Regions from separate parts of the Oceanobacillus sp. FSL K6-0127 genome, predicted to be linked through region 1. Evidence: a T-box and tRNA genes for the amino acid it is inferred to sense, from the RefSeq annotation. Region 1 holds a T-box; the other holds one or more tRNA genes.
What was found. The T-box of region 1 lies ahead of alaS (alanine--tRNA ligase). A T-box ahead of a tRNA ligase gene usually reads a tRNA of that ligase, here a tRNA-Ala.
Positions count from the first base shown of each region.

Region 2: it has a tRNA-Ala gene. The T-box ahead of alaS (alanine--tRNA ligase) is inferred to sense a tRNA for this amino acid. The anticodon was not compared.

Region 1 covers NZ_CP150287.1:2,607,921-2,611,123, reverse strand. Annotated here, with positions in the region: gene alaS (alanine--tRNA ligase) at 1-1,573, opposite strand, end outside; T-box leader at 1,783-1,991, opposite strand; gene MHH64_RS12875 (AI-2E family transporter) at 2,034-3,101, opposite strand; gene MHH64_RS12870 (hypothetical protein) at 3,158-3,203, opposite strand, start outside.
Region 2 covers NZ_CP150287.1:629,775-632,977, forward strand. Annotated here, with positions in the region: rRNA gene MHH64_RS02975 (23S ribosomal RNA) at 1-827, shown strand, start outside; rRNA gene rrf (5S ribosomal RNA) at 946-1,061, shown strand; tRNA gene MHH64_RS02985 (tRNA-Val) at 1,073-1,148, shown strand; tRNA gene MHH64_RS02990 (tRNA-Thr) at 1,152-1,227, shown strand; tRNA gene MHH64_RS02995 (tRNA-Lys) at 1,277-1,352, shown strand; tRNA gene MHH64_RS03000 (tRNA-Leu) at 1,356-1,440, shown strand; tRNA gene MHH64_RS03005 (tRNA-Gly) at 1,463-1,537, shown strand; tRNA gene MHH64_RS03010 (tRNA-Leu) at 1,545-1,633, shown strand; tRNA gene MHH64_RS03015 (tRNA-Arg) at 1,637-1,713, shown strand; tRNA gene MHH64_RS03020 (tRNA-Pro) at 1,717-1,793, shown strand; tRNA gene MHH64_RS03025 (tRNA-Ala) at 1,806-1,881, shown strand; rRNA gene MHH64_RS03030 (16S ribosomal RNA) at 2,110-3,203, shown strand, end outside.

The sequences.
Region 1 (3,203 bases):
CATCCAGTACATACGCAGATGCATTTTCTGTGTATATCCAACCATGGTCTGCAACCTGCCCACCACTTTCAGCATAAAAAGGAGTCCGATCTAAAAATAATAAAACTTCATCACCTTTTTTCATGGTGTTTACAACTTCTTTTCCACCAATAATGGATGCTATCGTTGTATCCACTTCAAGCTGATCATAGCCGACAAATTCACTTTCAATCTTGATTTCACTTAAAACTGTATCTTGAACTTGCATGGAATCTACCTTTTGTCTTGCATTTCTAGCACGCTCACGTTGCTTTTCCATTTCCTGTTCGTAACCTTCCTGATCAATAGTGAAACCTTGTTGTTCTACATATTCTTCAGTAAGCTCTTTCGGGAAACCGTACGTATCATAAAGTCGGAATACTTCCTCACCAGGAAACATCGTATTTCCTGCAGCTTTTTCTCGATCCATAATGGATGATAGTATATGCAATCCATCATTTAGCGTTTCATGGAAACGCTCCTCTTCCACCTTGATAATATTTTGAATAAATTCACGCTGACGTAAAACTTCTGGGTAGAAGTCTTTCATTATTTCACCAACGGTATCGACTAATTCATACATAAATGATTTCTCAATTCCAATTTCTTTTGCAAATCGAACTGCTCGTCGTATGAGTCTTCGTAGTACATAGCCTCTGCCTTCATTTGATGGAACCGCACCATCACCTATTGCAAAGCTTACCGTGCGGATATGATCAGCAATGACCTTAAATGCCGTATCACCCTCATCACTATTTCCATAGGTAGTATTTGCAATAGCTTCCGTTTTACGGATAATTGGCATAAATAAATCCGTATCAAAATTCGTTGGTACCTGCTGAATGATCGATGTCAATCGCTCAAGGCCCATTCCAGTATCAATATTTTTCTTTGGCAACGGTGTGTACGTGTCATCTGGATTATGATTGAACTGGGAAAATACAAGATTCCACACTTCCAAATAACGGCTATTCTCTCCACCTGGATAAAGCTCTGAATCATTGGGATCATTTCCATATGCTTCACCACGGTCATAGAAGATCTCCGTATTTGGTCCACTTGGTCCTTCACCAATATCCCAGAAGTTTTCCTCTAAGCGAATAATTCTCTCTTTTGGAATTCCAATTTCATTCAGCCAAATGTCATATGCTTCATCATCCTCTGGATGTACGGTAACAGATAGTAATTCTTTATCAAAACCGATCCATTTCTCATCCGTCAAAAACTCCCAGGCCCAAGTTATTGCTTCTTTTTTAAAATAATCACCAATGGAGAAATTCCCTAGCATTTCAAAAAATGTATGGTGTCTTGCCGTGAAGCCAACATTTTCAATATCATTTGTGCGAATGGACTTCTGTGCATTCACAATACGCGGGTTTTCCGGAATTACTCGACCGTCGAAATATTTCTTCAATGTTGCAACCCCACTGTTAATCCATAATAATGTTGGGTCTTCGACAGGAACTAGAGAAGCACTTGGTTCTACCTGATGTCCTTTCTCTTTGAAAAAGTCAATAAAGAGTTGTCTTATTTCTGCTGAGCTTAATTGTTTCATGAATCATTCCTCCAAACGTTTTATAAAGCGAAACTTCATTCAGTGGGGTTTTCGTTCTTCCTCCACTGAATGTTAGTTGAACAAAATTAGGAATTTACAGGCTGTTTCCCCCAACCTTCACGCGATTCGGGTTCCCTCACACTTAAAAATGGGGGGATTACAGCTCGTTAATGCGTGATAAAATTAAAAAATCCCCTCTCTGCATTGAATGCAGGGACGAGATTTGTTCGCGGTACCACCCTAATTATGAATGATAAAATCATTCATCACTTAAACATGGTAACGGTATGAGACCGACGGGGATTAGCCGTACTCCAGCTTAGCTTTCCATGAGGCTATGTTTAGGATTTCTTTCAACCAAGGAAACCCCTCTCTTTAAACTAGCTGCTCATGTACTTTGTGCCTTCTTCGCGTTTCATTTATTATGATAGCGTAATTATAAAAAACTTTTGTTGCATTGTCAATGATTAGACCGTAGAGAAACAAACTGTATGGCAATCACTTTTAAAATCGTTAATGCAGGGACAGCCAATATCATACCCCAGACCCCAAATAATTGACCACCTAATAATAAAACAAAGATGATTGCTACAGGATGAATTTTAACCGTTTTCCCCATAATATACGGAGATAAAAGGTTCCCTTCGATTACTTGAATGACAAAAATAGCAATAATCACAAATATTACAGTGTTCCCCCCTATTGTATAGGAAATCATCACCACAGGGATTGCACCAATGATTGGTCCGAAATACGGAATAATATTTGTAACTCCCATTACAATCGCTAATAGCAGCGCGTAATTAACATCAAGCAATTTAAAAATGATTAGACATGCAATACTAACAAATAAACTGACGATCAGCTGTCCTCGAATATAGCCTCCAAGTCCTTTATCAACTTCTCTCAATAATTCAGCCGCTTCATCCTTATATTTATTTGGAATAAACCACATAAAAAAAGATTCGATCTTCACATAATCCTTGATGAAGTAAAAAACGAGTACTGGTATAACCGTTATAATAAGAATCATGTCGAAAATTCGTGTAAAGCCTAAGGCAAGCCTACCAAGTAAATTATCCAAGGAAGTTTCTAAAGTTGCTATCAGCTGATCAATTTTGTCATGTACTGTTTCAGGTAAAAACGAAGTATAGCTGTATACTTGATAAATCCAGCTTTCATACATGCGAATAAATTCAGGGAGATTTTCGTTTAAATCACGGACCTGGTGAACAATAGCTGGATATCCTTTGTAAAATAAATAACCAACCCCGCCAAAAAATATTAAATAGATTAACAGGATCGCTAGACCTCGATGGATATTCCACTCATGTAATTTTTCCACTAATGGATGAAGCAAATATGCAATTAATGCTGCAATTAAAAACGGAATGAAAAGCTTCCATAAAAATGAAAAAAAGGCTTCGTAATATGGCATTGTTTTTACAAGTAGAAAGGAAAATATAAATAACACAATCCCAATTAATAGCCAATACAGTAATCGAAAGCGCTTTTTGTCCTCAACCATGATAAACACTCCTCGGGGGCATTTTGTATTATCTCGCTATCCTAAGCCGGGAGTGTTTATGGTAATTTTCTTTCCTCTTTGGTAAACAAATCATCCAATGAG
Region 2 (3,203 bases), 2.0 Mb from region 1:
TTTACTGTAGCCTGATATTGAATGTCTGTGCAGCTTGTACAGGATAGGTGGGAGCCTTGGAAACCGGAGCGCTAGCTTCGGTGGAGGCATCCGTGGGATACCACCCTGGCTGTATGGACATTCTAACCCAGGACCGTGATCCGGTTCGGAGACAGTGTCAGGCGGGCAGTTTGACTGGGGCGGTCGCCTCCCAAAAGGTAACGGAGGCGCCCAAAGGTTCCCTCAGAATGGTTGGAAATCATTCGTAGAGTGTAAAGGCACAAGGGAGCTTGACTGCGAGACCTACAAGTCGAGCAGGGACGAAAGTCGGGCTTAGTGATCCGGTGGTTCCGCATGGAAGGGCCATCGCTCAACGGATAAAAGCTACCCCGGGGATAACAGGCTTATCTCCCCCAAGAGTTCACATCGACGGGGAGGTTTGGCACCTCGATGTCGGCTCATCGCATCCTGGGGCTGTAGTCGGTCCCAAGGGTTGGGCTGTTCGCCCATTAAAGCGGTACGCGAGCTGGGTTCAGAACGTCGTGAGACAGTTCGGTCCCTATCCGTCGTGGGCGTTGGAAGTTTGAGAGGAGCTGTCCTTAGTACGAGAGGACCGGGATGGACACACCGCTGGTGTACCAGTTGTTCCGCCAGGAGCATCGCTGGGTAGCTACGTGTGGAAAGGATAAGTGCTGAAAGCATCTAAGCATGAAGCCCCCCTCAAGATGAGACTTCCCATCACTTCGAGTGAGTAAGATCCCTCAGAGACGATGAGGTTGATAGGTTCGGTGTGGAAGCGTGGTGACACGTGGAGCTTACGGATACTAATCGATCGAGGACTTAACTAAATTCTTTATTTGATGTCTTGTTTTCTCTTATTTAGTTTTTAAGGTATAAATTCAAAAAAACCTTGCATTTTTATTCAGAAATGCATATAATAAAACTTGTCCTTGTTTTTGAGGATTGTCTGGTAGCAATAGCGAAGAGGCCACACCTGTTCCCATGCCGAACACAGAAGTTAAGCTCTTCAGCGCCGATGGTAGTTGGGGCTTTGCCCCTGCAAGAGTAGGACGTCGCCAGGCAGATATAAATCGGAGGATTAGCTCAGCTGGGAGAGCACCTGCCTTACAAGCAGGGGGTCGCAGGTTCGAGCCCTGCATCCTCCACCATTTGCCGGCCTAGCTCAATTGGTAGAGCAACTGACTTGTAATCAGTAGGTTGGGGGTTCAAGTCCTCTGGCCGGCACCACTTTTCACAAGTGAATAATAATTATCAATAATATGTAATATATATTTTTGAGCCATTAGCTCAGTCGGTAGAGCATTTGACTTTTAATCAAAGGGTCGAAGGTTCGAATCCTTCATGGCTCACCATTTGCGGGTGTGGCGGAATTGGCAGACGCGCTAGACTTAGGATCTAGTGTCTTCGGACGTGGGGGTTCAAGTCCCTTCACCCGCACCATTTAATTTAAACATTGCCAAGCGCGGAAGTAGTTCAGTGGTAGAACACCACCTTGCCAAGGTGGGGGTCGCGGGTTCGAATCCCGTCTTCCGCTCCAAACCCTTGCCGGGGTGGCGGAACTGGCAGACGCACAGGACTTAAAATCCTGCGGTAGGTGACTACCGTACCGGTTCGATTCCGGTCCTCGGCACCATATGCGCCCGTAGCTCAATTGGATAGAGCGTTTGACTACGGATCAAGAGGTTAGGGGTTCGACTCCTCTCGGGCGCGCCATAACGGGAAGTAGCTCAGCTTGGTAGAGCACTTGGTTTGGGACCAAGGGGTCGCAGGTTCGAATCCTGTCTTCCCGACCATTTTATTTATACGGGGCCTTAGCTCAGCTGGGAGAGCGCCTGCCTTGCACGCAGGAGGTCAGCGGTTCGATCCCGCTAGGCTCCACCAATTTAAAAGTTTGATTTTTACTACAAAATAATCTTTTAAAAACTTTTAAAAGATTGTTGACAATATAGTGATATATATGATATATTAGTAAAGTCGCTTTTAAAAAAGACAATAAATTTGCTCTTTGAAAACTGAACAAAACAACCAGTATGTCAAGAAAAAGGAAACTCGTTTTTCTTTTTAAAACAAGTAGAAGTCAGCTTCTACAAAAGCTAAGTATTACAAACTTTTATGGAGAGTTTGATCTTGGCTCAGGACGAACGCTGGCGGCGTGCCTAATACATGCAAGTCGAGCGCAGGAAATAAACAGAACCCTTCGGGGTAATGTTTATGGAATGAGCGGCGGACGGGTGAGTAACACGTGGGCAACCTGCCTGTAAGATCGGGATAACTCGCGGAAACGTGAGCTAATACCGGATAACACTTTTCATCTCATGGTGAGAAGATAAAAGACGGTTTCGGCTGTCACTTACAGATGGGCCCGCGGCGCATTAGCTAGTTGGTGAGGTAACGGCTCACCAAGGCGACGATGCGTAGCCGACCTGAGAGGGTGATCGGCCACACTGGGACTGAGACACGGCCCAGACTCCTACGGGAGGCAGCAGTAGGGAATCTTCCGCAATGGACGAAAGTCTGACGGAGCAACGCCGCGTGAGTGATGAAGGTTTTCGGATCGTAAAACTCTGTTGTTAGGGAAGAACAAGTTGGGTAGTAACTGACCCAACCTTGACGGTACCTAACCAGAAAGCCACGGCTAACTACGTGCCAGCAGCCGCGGTAATACGTAGGTGGCAAGCGTTGTCCGGAATTATTGGGCGTAAAGCGCTCGCAGGCGGTCTTTTAAGTCTGATGTGAAAGCCCACGGCTTAACCGTGGAGGGTCATTGGAAACTGGAGGACTTGAGTACAGAAGAGGAGAGTGGAATTCCACGTGTAGCGGTGAAATGCGTAGAGATGTGGAGGAACACCAGTGGCGAAGGCGACTCTCTGGTCTGTAACTGACGCTGAGGAGCGAAAGCGTGGGTAGCGAACAGGATTAGATACCCTGGTAGTCCACGCCGTAAACGATGAGTGCTAGGTGTTAGGGGGTTTCCGCCCCTTAGTGCTGAAGTTAACGCATTAAGCACTCCGCCTGGGGAGTACGGCCGCAAGGCTGAAACTCAAAAGAATTGACGGGGGCCCGCACAAGCGGTGGAGCATGTGGTTTAATTCGAAGCAACGCGAAGAACCTTACCAGGTCTTGACATCCTCTGATACCTCTAGAGATAGAGTTTTCCCTTCGGGGACAGAGTGACAGGTGGTGCATGGTTGTCGTCAGCTCGT